2 regions of the Halodesulfovibrio marinisediminis DSM 17456 genome follow, and region 2 is predicted to be linked to the other one. Evidence: predicted binding sites of a transcription regulator. Region 2 holds the regulator's gene; the other holds the start of a gene.
What was found. The regulator sigma-54, encoded in region 2, starts transcription at its own class of promoters, with help from an activator protein. The targets are predictions, from matches to a motif close to CTGGCACGGNNNNTGCTT.
Positions count from the first base shown of each region.

Region 1: the regulator sigma-54 is predicted to act here: its motif matches at 3,069-3,086, upstream of flgB (flagellar basal body rod protein FlgB).

Region 1 is NZ_FSRG01000008.1:162,724-170,929, forward strand. Features, by position in the region: gene fliG (flagellar motor switch protein FliG) at 1-88, opposite strand, end outside; gene fliF (flagellar basal-body MS-ring/collar protein FliF) at 123-1,748, opposite strand; gene fliE (flagellar hook-basal body complex protein FliE) at 1,798-2,124, opposite strand; gene flgC (flagellar basal body rod protein FlgC) at 2,149-2,589, opposite strand; gene flgB (flagellar basal body rod protein FlgB) at 2,589-2,999, opposite strand; gene BUR09_RS15885 (tetratricopeptide repeat protein) at 3,317-3,871, shown strand; gene BUR09_RS15890 (putative bifunctional diguanylate cyclase/phosphodiesterase) at 4,097-5,884, shown strand; gene BUR09_RS15895 (AzlC family ABC transporter permease) at 5,956-6,666, shown strand; gene BUR09_RS15900 (AzlD domain-containing protein) at 6,656-6,979, shown strand; gene BUR09_RS15905 (rhodanese-like domain-containing protein) at 7,025-7,843, opposite strand; gene BUR09_RS15910 (FprA family A-type flavoprotein) at 8,112-8,206, shown strand, end outside.
Region 2 is NZ_FSRG01000003.1:781,207-789,412, forward strand. Features, by position in the region: gene BUR09_RS03760 (hypothetical protein) at 1-258, opposite strand, end outside; gene BUR09_RS03765 (PTS sugar transporter subunit IIB) at 596-1,051, opposite strand; gene BUR09_RS03770 (PTS sugar transporter subunit IIA) at 1,055-1,489, opposite strand; gene rapZ (RNase adapter RapZ) at 1,521-2,411, opposite strand; gene BUR09_RS03780 (PTS sugar transporter subunit IIA) at 2,424-2,873, opposite strand; gene hpf (ribosome hibernation-promoting factor, HPF/YfiA family) at 2,882-3,418, opposite strand; gene rpoN (RNA polymerase factor sigma-54) at 3,474-4,901, opposite strand; gene lptB (LPS export ABC transporter ATP-binding protein) at 5,101-5,823, opposite strand; gene BUR09_RS03800 (LptA/OstA family protein) at 5,824-6,354, opposite strand; gene lptC (LPS export ABC transporter periplasmic protein LptC) at 6,354-6,941, opposite strand; gene BUR09_RS03810 (KdsC family phosphatase) at 6,942-7,463, opposite strand; gene kdsA (3-deoxy-8-phosphooctulonate synthase) at 7,453-8,206, opposite strand, start outside.

The DNA of each region.
Region 1 (8,206 bases), on a different contig from region 2:
TATCCAGTTCCATCATGGCTTTTGAAATTTGGGCAATGTCTGCACGGTCGAGACGTTTAAAGGTCTCAGCGGTGAACTTGTCCCCCATCGCCAGAAGTAATACGGCGGTTTTTTCCGCACCTTTAAGCTGAGTGGCCAACTTTATGCCCTCCGGTATCTTTAAGCCAAGACTTCAAGATGCCTACAGCCTGTTCCATGTTCTGTTCGGAAATCTGTAATGCATGCGCCTTAATGTCTTCAATCTTCTTCAGTGCATCCAATGCATCAAGCTCTTCTTCGCCTTCAATAAGCGCTATGCGCTCTTCACCCAATGGAAGACCTTCAAGTCCTTCCATAACCTCACCTGCTTCAACCTTAGGTCGAATGAGAGCAAGAATAACCGGGCGAACGATGAGCAGAAGGAAGAGAAATACGAGTACTGCGTTCAGAATCGGCTTACCCATGCGCAGTGCATAGTCCCCGATTACTTCAGCAAGACTGCGTTCGCGTTCTACATCCAGTTCGCCAAAAGCGATACAGGAAACTTCAATGGCGTCACCGCGGGAAGATTCAAACCCTACTGCATTTGAAACAAGCTCTTGAATACGCGTCATTTCTTCTTCTGAACGCGGAGTAAAGACCATTTCGCCTGTATCAGGGCTGGCTGCGTACATGCCATCAACAACTACTGCAATGCTCAAGCGGTCCACCTGCCCTACAGGGGTCACGATGTTCTGCTCTTCTTTGTTAATTTCATAGTTGATGGTTGATGTTTCGCGAGTTGCATCCTGCTGGCTGATGCTGCCGCCGATGCCGTCACCTCGGAAGTTAGCATCAGGGGTGCCTGCTTCAAGGTTAGCGCTGCCGCGGGTTGTTTCCTCGCTTTTCTGTTCTGAACGAACAACAGAACTTGATGGGTCGTACAGTTCCTTACGGATTGTACGCTGGCTGAAATCAAGGTCAGCGTTAACTTTCGCAATAACCTTGCCTGCGCCGATGATAGGATACAAAAGTTCCTGAATGCGCATTTCCAGATTTCTCTGGATGGTCTGCTTGTGATCAAACTGGGTTGCAGTCATGCCTTCAACGGAATTTTCGTCTTCAGGATGGTACAGCACAGTACCTTTAGTATCCGCAATGGACACACGACCTTTATCCAGACCTTCAACAGACATGGTAATAAGGTTGACGATTGCCATTACGTCTTTGTCTGTCATTTTTTTACCTTCTGCGATGGTCAAAACAACAGATGCAGACGGTGGCATCTCTTCTTCAATAAACAGACTTTTCTGAGGGATCACCAGATGTACACGTGAGGATTCAACCGCAGGGAATTCTGTAATAGTACGGCTTAATTCACCCTGAAGAGCACGCTGGTAATTAATTTTCTGTACAAATTCTGTTTGTCCGACTTTTACATCGTCAAAGACTTCGAAGCCAATGCCCTGCCCAGTTAAACCACCTTCACCGGCAATCTTGATACGCATGTCGTATACTTTATCTGCTGGAACAAGGATGCTGGAACCATTGTTCTCCAAGCTATAGGAAACTTTTTCAGCCTGAAGGACTTTAACAATTCTATTTGCATCCTCAAGAGCAAGGTTAGAATACAACAACTGCATGTCCGGCTTATTCAGCCAAAACAACAGCGCAAAGAATACGCCGAGCACAGTAAGTGCAAGACCGCCGATAAAGACCCTTTGCGAGAGGGTAATACTCGACCAGAAATTTTTAGTGCGATCGACAGCATCGTTTAACATGGGGGACATTATTTACTCCGAAAAAATACAGTTAATAAATGGCGATATAACAGTAGGACTAGAACTGCATTTTGCTGATTTCGTTGTATGCATTAAGAACCTTATTACGTACGGCTGATGTAAGGTTCATTGCAACACTTGCTTTCTGCAACGTAATCATAAGCTCGTGAACATTCTGCTGCTCACCTGAAGCGAAAGATTCAATCATGCCAGATTTTTCTTGCTGCATGTCGTTTACTTTCTTCACAGATGCTTCAACAGTTTCCATAAAAGATGTGGTTGTTTTTTCTTCAGATGCAGTGGACTGCTGCACCTTTTTATTTCCAGACGCAAAGCTGCTTAACGCTTCTGAATACGCCTTCATTCCTACACTTTGAATAGACATGACCTACTCCCCAAATTTATCCGCTTAGCCGCGGCCAAGATCCAATGCTTTGTTGTACATGGTTTTTACAGCATCCATTGAAGTGATATTTGCCTCATAGCTGCGCTGTACAGTCATAAGGTTCGCCATCTCTTCCACCACGTTGATGTCCGGATAAAATACATATCCTTCTTCATTTGCATCTGGATGACCAGGTTCATACACCTGCTTAAGTGGGCGCTTATCCTGCGCAACATGCTTCACACGTACACCGCGTAAATCCCTGTCCATTGCAGACTGCATCTGCTTACTGAATGGATGGTCTACCTCAGTTGCCTCAAGAATTACGGTCTTACGACGATACGGACCGCCTTCCGGTGTACGAGTAGTCTTAGCGTTAGCAAGGTTCATAGAGATAATGTTCATGCTTGTACGCTCAGTACTGAGCGCAGAAGCTCCGATATCGAGTGCTGTCATGAAATCCATTATTTAGCTCCGCTTGAAATAACGCTTTTTAAGCCTTCAAAGTTACTTTTGACCACTGTAGCCAGTGTGTTGTAGCGCATGGTATTTTTAGCCATTACAGCCATTTCCTTATCCATATCCACACGGTCTTCACCATGAACAATACGCATCGGCATTTTCTTTTCCCATTCAGGGCCGAAGTTTTTCGGATCGAATGTAGCAGGAACATGTTTGCCGGACGTACGTGTCATTTTTCCACGACCGTCAATGTTCAGCGCTTTTTGAAGATCTTCTTCAAACTTAACTCTACGGGCGAGATACCCGTGAGTTTTAATGTTAGCCATGTTACTCATGACAACATTCTGACGCTGCAGCTGCATGTCCATAACCTTTGCACTGAGCAACATAGGGGTTTCAAATAACCCTTTCATGCAGGTACCCTCCTTTTACTTAATCTTCCCGTCTTACCCCTTTTTGAGAAGGCAACGGTACTGAATACAAAGCAAAAGGCGTTCCACACTTACAACGACTTATTTTTATTATACTTTTTATTGAAAGACTGGCTTTTATCGAGAAAAAAAGAAACTGAGTGACAGAGATTTGTCACTCGTAAGAAATGGGGGACATATTTTTTTTGGCACAGTAGTTGCTGAATATTCTGCAGAAACACAAAAGCAGAACTATTTTTCCTACACGCCTAATCGCATAAATTTGTGGGGATGTAGCTAAACTCAATAAGGATACCCGTATGAGCGACTACCAGACATTAAAAGTACTTGGCGAATACCATCTCGCGTTAGGCGATACCAAAAAAGCAATTGAATGCTTTGAAGGCGCTATGGAGCTTAACAACGAATCTTCTGAGCCGCTTCTCGGCCTCGCAGCAGTAAGCATCTTCGAAGGAGACTACGAATCCGCACTTACTCTGTATAAACAGGCTGCTTCCATTGAACCTAGCTCCCGTGCGCATGCCGGTATCGGCCTTGTTCTTGCGGAACAGGGTAACCACGATGAGAGTTTTACCCATTTCCTTACTGCTCTTTCCATTAACCCAGTTGACAAAGTTGCACTTAACTGCCTTCTCCAGCAGGGATACAGCACTGAGCGCGTTGAGGAAATCCTTCCTGCTTTTGCACGTGCCCTTGAAGAAGACAGCACCGATACTGCTGTTCGCTTCTCCTACGCAACCTGTCTCTTCTCTACAGACCGTAAAGAAGAATCTATTGCTGAATTCAACGAAATTTTACGCCTCGACCCAGAGCATGAGGCAACCAAAGAAGTATTATCGCACATCGCTGCATAATATTCCCTCCACAAAAGTATAAGGCACCCTGTTCTGATCCGTACGTCAGAACAGGGTGCCTTATTTTTTAATCAGTTCCTTAATTATACTTTTTTATGTAACTAGGTTAATGAATAGTACACATCAAACTTGTTCTTTTTATTCAGCGTACTAGCGTCATTGTTAATCTACTAAGTCTATTCGACGGGATTCATCCTGCGCAATCTAAATAAAAGGGAGTTAGATATGGCAGGAGCTACGGTTCCAACAAGTACAGAGCCAGAGAAGACAGAACGCACACGGCAAACTAAGTCTATTTTCTCTGCAAACGACTCTGCACGCGACATGGTGCTTTACTCACCTCTATGGGAATTTTGGTACTCCGCCGATGGAACACTTGAAGTGGTCTCCAACGCTTGCGAAACATGCTGCGGGTACGAAGCAAAGCACTTTTACCGTAACTCAAGGTTCATGGAAGCCATCCTCATCGAAGAACATCTTCCGCTATGGTACGGGCTATGGCGCAAGTTGGATGAGGGGGAAAATTATGCAACGGCAGAATTTCAAATTCGACTTCCAGACAGCAAAAAACGCTGGATGAAGTTTGAAGCCAGCCGTGCCCTTGATTCCGACGGATGCTATTGCGGCATCCGTGCATTCTGTCACGACATCACATCACATCGCAGCGTAGTACAGCAGCTCATGCACTTTACTTGGCATGACAGCCTTACCAAACTACCCAACCGAAGCAAGTGTATTGAAAAAATCAAAAAAGCAATTTCCCGTGCTCAAGCTACAGGGCATTGGAATTTTTCCATCGTCTATATCGACATTGATCGCTTCAAAAACATTAATGACTCCCTCGGACATGAAGCAGGTGATGCGATTCTATGCAAACTTGCTGACCGCCTCCGCGATGCCACCTACGGATTTGAAACTGTCTTCCGTATTGGTGGTGACGAATTTGTGTTAATATATGAAGACACTTCCGACCATCAATCAGTGCACCGCTCAATAGAAGCTCTTATTCAAGGTATTAAGCGTCCAATTGCCTGGAACAATAAGCAGATTCATATGTCTGCCAGTTTTGGCATTATGCATGGCGAGATGGAAGTAGACACTCCAGAACGCTACCTGCAAAACGCTCACGTAGCACTGAATCACGGACGTTCCAACGGAACAGACGGCGTCACCGTTTATGATGCACAGATATTCTCTAATGCGCTCAAACTCATCAGCATGGAGCTGGACCTTCATAATGCACTAATTAATCAAGAATTTTTCTTAGTGTACCAACCTGTTGTTGATACGATCACACGTGCCGTGACTGGCTTTGAGGCGCTTATCCGCTGGAAAAACAGTCAGGGAAAAATCATCTCTCCGACAAAATTTATTCCGCTGGCAGAAGAAACAGGACTTATTCTACAACTTGGAGAATGGGTACTACTTGAAGCCTGCTCTACCCTTGCTGAATGGCGAAGGACAAATCCGCTATTCAAAAATTTGAAGGTGAACGTCAACCTTTCCGCACGTCAGCTTTCCGACTTGGAATTAACGGATATCGTCTCCCGTATCCTTACAAAAACCAATCTGCCACCAGAGTGCCTGCGTCTGGAAGTAACAGAGACCATGCTCATGGAAAATCCTGACTATGCAGATATTACCCTCCGCCGTCTGAGAGCGCTGGGAGTCGGGCTATGCATCGATGACTTTGGTACAGGATATTCCTCCCTTATGTATCTGCAACAATTTCCTATCAGTAATTTAAAAATCGACAGAAGCTTTGTTAATGACATGGAAAAAAATCCTGCAAACTACGAAATCGTCAAAGCAGTTGTCGCATTAGCGCACGCCTTAGGGTTGACCGTTGTTGCAGAAGGAGTGGAAGAAGAGGAGCAACGTATTATGCTGCTTGAAGCTGGATGTGACTTTTCGCAGGGATACTTGTTCTCACGCCCGATTCCTCCGCAAGAAATTCCAAACATTGTAAGCATAATGCAAGCCCCACAAAAATGTCTGCCACAAGCTGGATAGCTCTACCTGTCACCAACATGTAACGCGAAAAGAATTCGACAGAGTGCGGGGTCCAATAGTATCCTGTTAGAATGTCAAAATCCCGCTCTACTAAAGAATCATTTTTCACCGGTGCCGGTACTATTATCCCCGTCATGCCAGGAATTGTTCCTTTCGGCATGCTGACAGGTGTAGTAACCATTGCCACCGGAATTTCTCCGCTCAAAGCCATTTTCATGACATTCTTCATGTTCGCCGGAGCGGCTCAGGTTTCTGTTGCGCAGCTAATGTCAGAACACAGTTCTGCTATCATCATTGTTGCTACAGCCATCATGATCAATCTGCGCTTTGTCATGTACAGCGCATCAATCACGCCATACCTTGGTCCATTACGTCCATGGCAACGCCTATATCTGTCCTATACATTATCTGATCAGGCCTATGCTGTTTCTATTGTGGAATTCACTAAGAAAGACAGCCCGTATCAAAAACTCCCGTTTTTCTTCGGTGCATGTACCTCGCTCTATGTCACATGGATGGTGTCGACCATCAGCGGTATCTTTTTCGGTGCGCTAATTCCCCCAGAATGGTCCTTTGACTTCGCAGTACCGCTCACCTTTCTTGCCCTGCTCGCCCCGAACATTACGGATAGACCATCCGCATTAGCCGCAGCAGTCGCCGCCACTGTGGCTATTCTCTCCGTTTCATTGCCATATAATATGGGACTGATGTCTGGCGCATTCGCAGGCATTTTTACAGGATATTTTGTTAGCAAACGGAAGCGAGTCTGCCATGAGCAATAGTACCTTCTGGATTGTTATCTCCGTCATCGGCATCGCAACCATCCTCCAGCGCGGCTCATTTATCCTTACAGCAGAACGATTCAAGCTGAGTGACAAATTCTCAGAGATTCTTAGATTTATTCCGGCCTCTGTTCTTGCTGCATTGATAGCCCCAGCAATTTTTTATCACGAAGGTATGGTTGCCTCACTACACGGAAAAGAGCGCCTGTCAGCCAGCATTTTCGCCCTACTGGTTGCCTACAAATCAAGAAATATTTTCTTCACTATCCTTACCGGAATGGGAACACTGTACCTGCTACAATATTTTTTATAGGTAATAAAAAAGCTTCTGATGAAATACTCATCAGAAGCTTTATTGTTATCGACAGTGATGCAAGGCATCCGCTGCAATGCGCATATGTTCTTTTTCAGACTGACACAATGAAAGGAAATGTTTTTCCATTTCAGTGTCTTTATAGAGGTGAGCCATATTGCGATATAGATCGTATGCAGAAAATTCGATTGTAATCGCCATTTCAATTACGTTCTGACACTCTGTACCTTCCTGCATAAGTTTAGCAGCAAGCTCATCAAAGTTAAGCCCACCTTCAAGGATATCGCCTGGGAGTCCCTCATAAACAATTTCAAAAGATGGCGGATTGTCTTGAAGCTTTTCCCAGAACTTATAAATCATATGGGCGTGAGCTTCTTCCGCCTTAACAAGCTTCTCCATCACCGGAGTAAAAGGAGCATTCGGAAATTTTTCCAATACAAGCTCATAAAACTTATGGGCACCTTTCTCAAGATTCATGGCCTGATACAATAAGTCCGCGTCAGAGCCTTCCATATCAAATACTTTCAAATTAGGCATATCTTCAATGTAATGCCCATCCCATTCGAGGTAGCCGCCAAGCATATTGTATACCTTCCCTTTAAAATCAGGATGAGTCCCGATAAAAACAGAAGCTGCTACAGAGCGCCTACCGGAAAGACAGTACACGATCGTATCTTTTGTAGAAGAAAGCTCAGAAATTCGCTCTTCAATTTCATCGACTGGCAACAAAATCGCTCCGGCCAAGTGATCTTCTTCATATTCATCGAGAAAACGAACATCCACGAGTTGATATTCATTTTCTCTTGTTTTTGCCATAAACTCCCTTACTTCAGCGACAGTAAGGTCTTGGTATTCTTTTTTCATCTACAATCCTTTTTCCACCACTAGTAAAAATACCTTAATTAAACACTCTGAAATCAAAATTCATTTTAGTCACATGAGAATCAAATATCATCAATTACTGAAAAATAACCAATAATCAGAACGAAATAAGTTTCATCTTGCAAAGAAAGTCACAACACGATAGTGACAAAAATATAGTAGTTAATAATAATAGTAACTAAATACACTGATATTTTTTTATTAGAATTTTTAGTATCTCATTTCAAGAGAAATAGATAAGGGGCAAAAGATGAATGATATCAAACTTGCAAAAGGCATTTACTGGGTCGGCGCTGTTGACCATGATATCCCACCTTCTAGCGGGTATGCAGGCACAAGTTACAA
Region 2 (8,206 bases):
GCCTGAACATTCAATAATAGAGCCATGAATGTCGTATGAGAGGGAGATCGTGCTAATTAGCACAAGCAGGTAGATAAAGAAGAAAACAAAGTTTACAGCAAAGGCTTGGAGCAAGGCTTTGCTGATGATTTTGTGTAAAAAAAGTTGCTCATCAACGGCAGGTTCGGGATTTTTAAGTGCTAATAGCTCATTATGGTGAATATTGTGGCGTTGACGCAGGGTTTGTTCAAGATACGGGCTAATTAATGCTGCGGGCATAGCCAATACCATTGGGATGACGAGCTGCGAAGGGAATTGCAACGAAAAAAAGCTGGCTGCGGCTAATGTTGCAACCAGCGCTGCTGTTCCGTTTGGCGGGATGTATGTTCCGACAGGGAAAAGGTCGAGCCAGAATAGCTCAAAAAAAATGGCGGCCGGTAGAGCCAGCTCCCACTCTCCTGTTATTACCGCCCAAAAAAAGCCGATAGCTAATGGGCGTTCAACAAAACCTAAATTAACATTTGTTCGTAGCAGCGCTAGGATGGCAAAAAAAAAGCGTAGCCACTAATCCAGGACATTGAAGAAAGTTGTACAACAGGAAATACAGCGTCCATTACTATAGCCCCTTAATTTGTAATGGTTGGTTGGGAACGCAGCGAAAATCGAGAATGATTTCATGGTTGGCAAAAAATTTTAGGCATTCTTCATCATGATCTGAAATGGCAATATGATCACAGAGCTGTTTTTTGCCCGGAGCATAATGCAGGTTGCCAATGTTAATTGATTCAAAAGAAAAACCTTCGTCATGAATTCGTTTAGCGTCATCACAGTCTGCAACAATAATAAGTGTTTCTTGCAGATTATTGTGCTGAGCATAACTCATAATGTCTGCCACATGGATAAAATCTACAGAGATTCGCCCAGGGATAGCGAGAGTAGCAATTTGCTGGCGTAGAACGTCATCTGCAAAATCATCATTTACTACGAGCAGGTGTTTAGCATTCGTGTAAGGAATCCAAGTTTCAATGACCTGACCATGAATAAGTCGGTTGTCGATGCGAATCCAAGCCATAACTTACTCATTAACCTTGCTTCGTAGAATTTCACCGGCCATTACAATACCCTTGCCACCAGCATCTTTTGCTTCAATAGCAAGTCGATCTAATGTCATGGTACGGCATCCGAAGACTTTAAGCAGCATTGGAAGGTTTACACCGGTAAGAACTTCCAGATGTCTGGTTCCGAGTAATGACAAGCTTAAGTTGGTTGGAGTTCCGCCAAACATATCAGTAAGGATGAGAACACCGCGTCCCTCGTCTACACGCTCAACCATTTCTTTAATGGATGCTACTGTTTCCGAAACATCTTTTTCGCTGTCAACGCTTACAGTTTCGCAAGAAGGTTGTTTGCCCATAATGACTTCTGCAGCACTTAACAATGCGGCGCCGTAGTTGGTATGGGTGACAATAACTACACCGATATTTTTTTCTTCAGGAAATGTGGTAGACATGAGATTTTATGTATAGTTGTTAGCTTAGGCGTTACGCCAAGTTAATATGACGGTGCTCTTTTGAAACAGCAAAGTCAGTTTTTTTCAAAAATTCGTATATGGCCTCAGTTACCGAAACAGAGCGGTGTTTTCCACCAGTGCATCCAAAGGCAATGGTAATTCGGTACCGCCCTTCTTTCTCCATTTGCAGAAGAGTAAAGTGTAATAAATCTTCAAGCTTTTTTAGATATGTTTGTCCCATACTGTGTTTAAGAACATAGCTTACCACAACATCATCTTGGCCCGTATACTTTCGTAACTCTGGATCATGGTGTGGGTTTGGCAAGAAGCGTAGGTCAAAAATCATATCTGCTTCAGAAGGAGTACTATGCTTAAAGCCAAAGCTCATAAGATGAACTTTAAGACCTTTTACATCGTTTTCTTCTGACTGCCATCTGCGTTGCAACACGCGGCGTAGGTCGTGAATAGAATATTCTGAAGTATCAAAGATAAAATCTGCTTCTACACGGGCAGGTGCCATGAGAATACGCTCGTTTGTCATGGCTTGTTCAAGCCCTACTCCATGTCCTTCAAAAGGATGCGGACGTCTCGTTTCTTTATATCGGCGGAGAATTACATCAGCACGTGATTCAAGAAAAATGACTGTCGGAGCATAGCCTGCTGCACATAATACTTCGATGAAGTCAGACCATCCATTTTTTAATGTACACTGCCGAACGTCTACACCAAGCACAATTCCTTTGTAACTCTCAAGCCCACATCCGGTGAGCACTTCTAAAAATTGAGGTGCCATAGACACCGGAAGTCCATCGATAGTGTAGTACGCCATGTCTTCAAAGACTTTAAGGGCACTACTTTTGCCAGCTCCAGAGAGGCCGGCAACAATAATTAGAGGGATTGTTTGCTGAGCTACAGAGGTCATAGTGTATTTGTGCTAGGCTGCAGATAAAAGGTTCCACAGTGCTTCTTGGGAGTCAGATTCCATAAACAATTGTTTGAAATCTTCGTCTTTCAGAAGTCTGGAGATCTGGGCTAGAATGCGTAAATGTGTTCCTGCTACGTTTTCCGGAGCAAGTACCATAAAGAAAATCTTGCATGGCTTTTGGTCTAGAGCATCAAAATCCAGCCCTTCAAAACTGCGACCTGCCACGACTACTATTTTATCAAGTGAAGCAAGTTTTCCGTGTGGAATGGCGATTCCATTACCGATGCCTGTGGTTCCAAGAGCTTCTCGCTCCATAAGAACATTAAATACTTCTTCTGCATCGAGTGATGGATTTTTTTTAACAACAGGAGCCAGAAGCTCCGCCAGCGCCTCTTGTTTGGTGCTGGCGGTAAGCTCCGGCAATACAAGTTCTTTTTCCAGGTATTCACCCAGTTTCATTACTTTTCCTAGTAAGCGGGATCTATCAAGCCGAAGTTGTTATCTTTTCGGCGGTACATGATGTTAACCCGCTCGGTTTCGGTATTAAGAAAAACAAGGAAATCATAATCAAGCGCATCAAGTTGCATAGCGGCTTCATCAAGATCCATTGGTTGAGGTACAAAATCACTCACTCCGAAAATGGTTCGTTCTGATTCTGCTATTTCTTCCAGAGGGATCGTCCCTTCGAGAATAGGCTTTTCTGTGCCCTTACGTTTCTTTTGCAGTTTTTCCGTACTTCGGATGATCTGTGCTTTGAGTTTATCTCGAATCAGATCAACCGTTGCATACATGTCTTCAGACTGTTCAGTAGCGGAATATGTAAAGTTATCCGTTACAAGTGAAATTTCGGCTTTGTGGCGGAAATTGTCAACAGAAAGTGAGACTTGCATTTCCACATGTTCAGGGTTCAGTAAGAATCTGCCAAGCTTGCTGAAGCGACGATTGGCATATGCTTTAAGGTGATTGGAAGGCTCAAAGTTCTTGAAAGTGAATGCGATGTTCATGTTGCCTCCTAATTTGGATACTTTTTGAAACCCTGTGAGTCAGCTGGGTTCGCTTCTAGAATACCACCTTTCTCTTGGATGATGAAGGGATATTCATTGCGGTACGGTATTTAGCTACAGTTCTTCGTGCAATGTTAACCTGCAGTTTTTCTTTTAAGATTTCTCCGATTTTTTCGTCGCTTAATGGTTTTTTCGTATTTTCTTCACTAATAAGTTTTTTAATAAGAGCCTTAACGCTCTCAGATCCGACCTGACTACCATCATCAAGGCCAATTGCACTGTTGAAGAAGAACTTGAGTTCGAAGATACCGTGCGGGGTCGAAATATACTTATTGGTTGTAATACGGCTTACCGTTGATTCATGCATGCCGATATCGTCAGCAATGTCTTTAAGAATTAACGGCTTTAACGAGGTAACGCCGTCTTGGAAGAATTCTTTTTGATATTTAACGATACTTTCAACTACCTTATACAAAGTTCGCTGCCGTTGGTACAGACTTTTTATAAGCCAGGATGCGGAACGCATTTTATCCTGATAATAGTCTTTTTCTTCCGAATTGATCGTTTTTGGGAGTTGCTCAGTCAGCTCACTGAGCTGCAACTGAGGCAGTCCGTCTTCATTAAGGACAATGACGAAGTCCCCTTCGTATTCGTAAATGTAAACGTCTGGAGAAACGTAATGCGGCTCTCCTCCGCTGAACCGAGCTCCCGGCATAGGGTCGAGGCTCTGGATTACATCAAGATACTCTTTGAGATCTTCAAGAGAAATTTTGTATTTTCGTGCAAGCGGCTTGTAACGGCGCTTTTCCAGATCCTCAAGATGGTTGGTAATGATATCTACAAGGATTGGGTCACGATCATAGTTAAGGGCTTTTACTTGAACAAGCAGGCATTCCTGTGGGGTGCGAGCAGCTACTCCGACAGGGTCAAACTGTTGGATATGCGCAATCATTTGTTCAACAGTTTCAACGTCGCTTTGAGCAATTTGAGCCAGTTCTTCGGAAGATACATGTAAGTACCCATTAGAACTGATGTTACCAATGACAACCTCTCCAACTCGAATCTGTTCTTTAGTGAGGGGAGAAAGCATCAACTGCCAGTTCAGATGTCCATCTAACGTTGGAGCAGGGGCAAGACGAGCTTCAAAAGAGCTCATTTCTTCCAGTGCTTCAGATTCCCGCATCGAAACCTGTTTGGTAGTGCTTGAAAAATCGCCCAGATAGTCTTCCCAGTCAGCGTTGTTTGAAAGCTCTTTGTCGTAAGCTTCCTGTTCGTTTTTTCGCTGTTCTGCGTCAGAAGTTTTGTCTGGATTTACACGTTCTTCTAAGGACTCTTCCAAAAAAGGGTTCTCCAGCAGCTCTTGCTGAACGGTTTCAGCAAGTTCCACGCGTGAAAGCTGCAACAGTTTGATTGCCTGCTGCAATTGCGGGGTCATTACAAGCTGCTGAGCGAGCTTTAATTGTTGGCGAAGTTCAAGAGCCATATATAAGAATGTCCTATGTGGTTCGACTAGCTAAAAAGCTGAAATATAATGTATGAGTACTGCCTATCAAAAAACATTCCAAATTAGATAACTGACTTCTTTTTTGCCACATAGGAACGTTATATGCAACCAAGAAAAAAGCCCGTTGTACGGGCTTTTTACAGTTGCACATGTGCAAATTATATTTTTTATCAAAATGCTAGAGACTAAAACCTTCTCCAAGGTAGACGCTACGCGCCTTCGGGTTGTTAACAATCTCCTGCGGTGTGCCGGAAAGAATGATCTGCCCTTCGTAAACAAGGTTGGCTCTATCGCAAATTTTTAATGTTTCTCTAACGTTGTGGTCGGAAATAAGAACGCCCATCCCTTTATCACGCAATTTGCGGATGATGTCCTGAATGTCGTCAACAGCTAGAGGATCAATACCAGCAAACGGTTCGTCGAGGAGAATAAACTTCGGGTCACGGATAAGTGCACGGGCAATTTCAAGACGACGACGTTCACCACCGGAGATATGCATTGCGTGAGTATCACGAATATGGCTGATGCCGAATTCTTCCATTAATTCTTCGGCGCGTCTTTTCTGAGCATCTCGGGAAAGTTCTGTTTGTTCTAAAATGAGCTGCAAGTTTTGATACACAGTCAGTTTTTTGAAAACAGAGCTTTCCTGAGGAAGGTAACTTAGACCGATTCGAGCACGTTCGTGCAATGGCCAGTCTGTAACTTCCATATCATCTACACGTACAACACCTGCATTTGGTTTGATAATACCGATGAGCATGTAGAACGTAGTGGTCTTACCTGCACCGTTAGGTCCGAGAAGTCCTACAATTTCGCCCTGCTCCATTTTCAGGTTGATATTGCGGACAACCTCGCGTTTGCCGTAAATCTTGCAGAGTCCTTCAGCTTGAATAACAGACATTTATTTTTTTACCTTGTTACTTGGTGCTGAAAAAATTGCTTCTACTGGCTGGCTGGAGGAACCAAGCACTTCACTACGGTTTTCTTTTACCCAGAACTTGATCTTGTTGCCAGTAATTGTGTTTTTCCCTTCACTTAATTTTGGAGAACCAGTCATGACGAGCAGTTCATCCTTTAAAGTGTAGGTTGCTTTGTCACACGTACCTCTTCTGTCCTTTTCCATTTTAATGCGGACATTGCCTTCTGAGATAATTTTTTCAATTTTACCAGGGTTGATGCCGCTAGCTTCTTTTGATTTTGGAGCATTTTTGTCACTCTGCAAGTACACAGTTACTTTGTTTGCCCACATATCAGCCTGCGGATGTCTTACGATAACGTTTCCGGTAAACACGACTGTTTGACCGTCAGCGCTGTATGTCATTTTTTCAGAGGTAACTTTTACGTCATCTTTAGCTGGTTCTGCCATAACGGCAGTGCCGGTAATGGTTAAGAGACAAAAAGATAAAATCAGAATTCGGAACAGGGCTTTCATTATTTTTCTCCACCAGTTGCTTTATCCAGGTTTTCAGCGCGGAAATTCACAACCACATTACCGGTTGCAGTAATTGTATTTTCTTTCAGGTTCCAACTTGCATTGTCGGATGACCCGTTAAATCCTTCGCCTGTAAAGATCACATTACCGGTCATAATGAGCAGTTTCTTTTTATCTTCAAAAGTAAGCTCACTACTAGTAATGGTCCCTTTCTGGTTGGTTACTGTCACGTCACCCCATAAACGGGCAACGCCTTTATTCTGGTTTATAGTGCCGTTTGGTGCCACAATGTGCACTTTATCGCGGTCTGGCTGAACAAAGTATGTGATATCAGGCTCAGCAAGATCAATTATGCTCTCATCTTTTTGATACCAGCCATTGGTTGCTTTAAGAGTCCATAGCTCCTTACCAGCTTCACCCTGTTTCAGCTCAATACCTTTTAAAGAAAGGTCAACATTTGTTTTAGCATTATTGCCTATGGCTTCACTGACTTCATCTGCAATCTGTTTTTCAACAGAACTTTGCAGGTAGTACAGCCCGCCGCCAAGCAAAGCTAATAATGCTCCCCAAATCAACCATTTTCTCATTTAATCACCTATAGTGTTCACAATACCTTCAAGCTTTCCTTGAGAGTACATAATAAAATTGAGTGCTTCGCGGACAGCTCCGTGTCCACCTTTAGCTTCTGTTTGTAACACTGCGACTTCTTTAACTTCCTGCATTGCGTTTGCCACAGCAATAGGAAGCCCTACTTGGCGCATGGGTGCCAAGTCAACCCAGTCGTCACCAATATACGCAATCTGGTGCCAATCAAGATCATACTTTTCTTTGATCTCTTTAATGCACGCCATCTTTTTTAAATGGCCGGCGTAGTAATCAACAATGCCAAGATCGTTCATTCGAGAAGCAACAGATTTTGCTTCTAGTCCTGTAATAACGCCAATGATAAGGTCACAAGCCTGAGCTGCTTTAATACCAAGTCCATCGAGCACGTTAAACCGTTTTGTTACGTTACCTTCATGGTCATAGTATAACCCACCATCAGTGAGCACACCATCACAATCAAGGATAATGAGTTTAATACCCTTGGCTAACGTCTCAGCTTTCATAGTTCATGCTCCAGAGCGCAGTAAGATCACGAAGAAGATGTGGAAGTTTGGCAAGTGGCCAACTGTTAGGGCCGTCGCAAAGAGCGTTGTCCGGATCTGGATGGGTTTCGATGAATACGCCGTTAACACCTGCGGCTACTGCTGCACGGGAAAGGCGAGGAACAAAGGAACGGTCTCCGCCGGAAGAGCCGCCCTGCCCTCCTGGGAGTTGGACAGAGTGTGTTGCATCGAACACGACAGGTACGCCGAATGACTGCATAATCAGGAATGAGCGGAAGTCTACAACAAGGTTGTTATAGCCGAAAGATGCGCCACGTTCTGTAAGCAAAATGTTTTTGTTACCGGTAGAGAACAGTTTATCCAAAGCTGGCTTCATGTCCCACGGTGCGACAAATTGTCCTTTCTTAACATTAATAACGCGACCTGTATTTGCAGCAGCAAGAAGAAGGCTGGTCTGGCGGCATAAAAATGCCGGAATCTGCATTACATCTGCCACTTCAGCAACCGGTTCGGCCTGATCTGGTTCGTGGATGTCGGTTACAACAGGTAAGCCAGTTTCTTCTTTAATGCGTGCCAGCCATTCTATCCCTTTAGTAAGTCCCGGTCCTCTGAAGCTGGACAAAGAAGTACGGTTTGCTTTGTCGTATGAGCTTTTGAAAATAGCTTTCAGACCGACAGCATCTGCAGCTTCTTTCACTGCGTGTGCGGTCTCCAGCGCAAGCTCAAAGCTTTCAAGAGCGCAC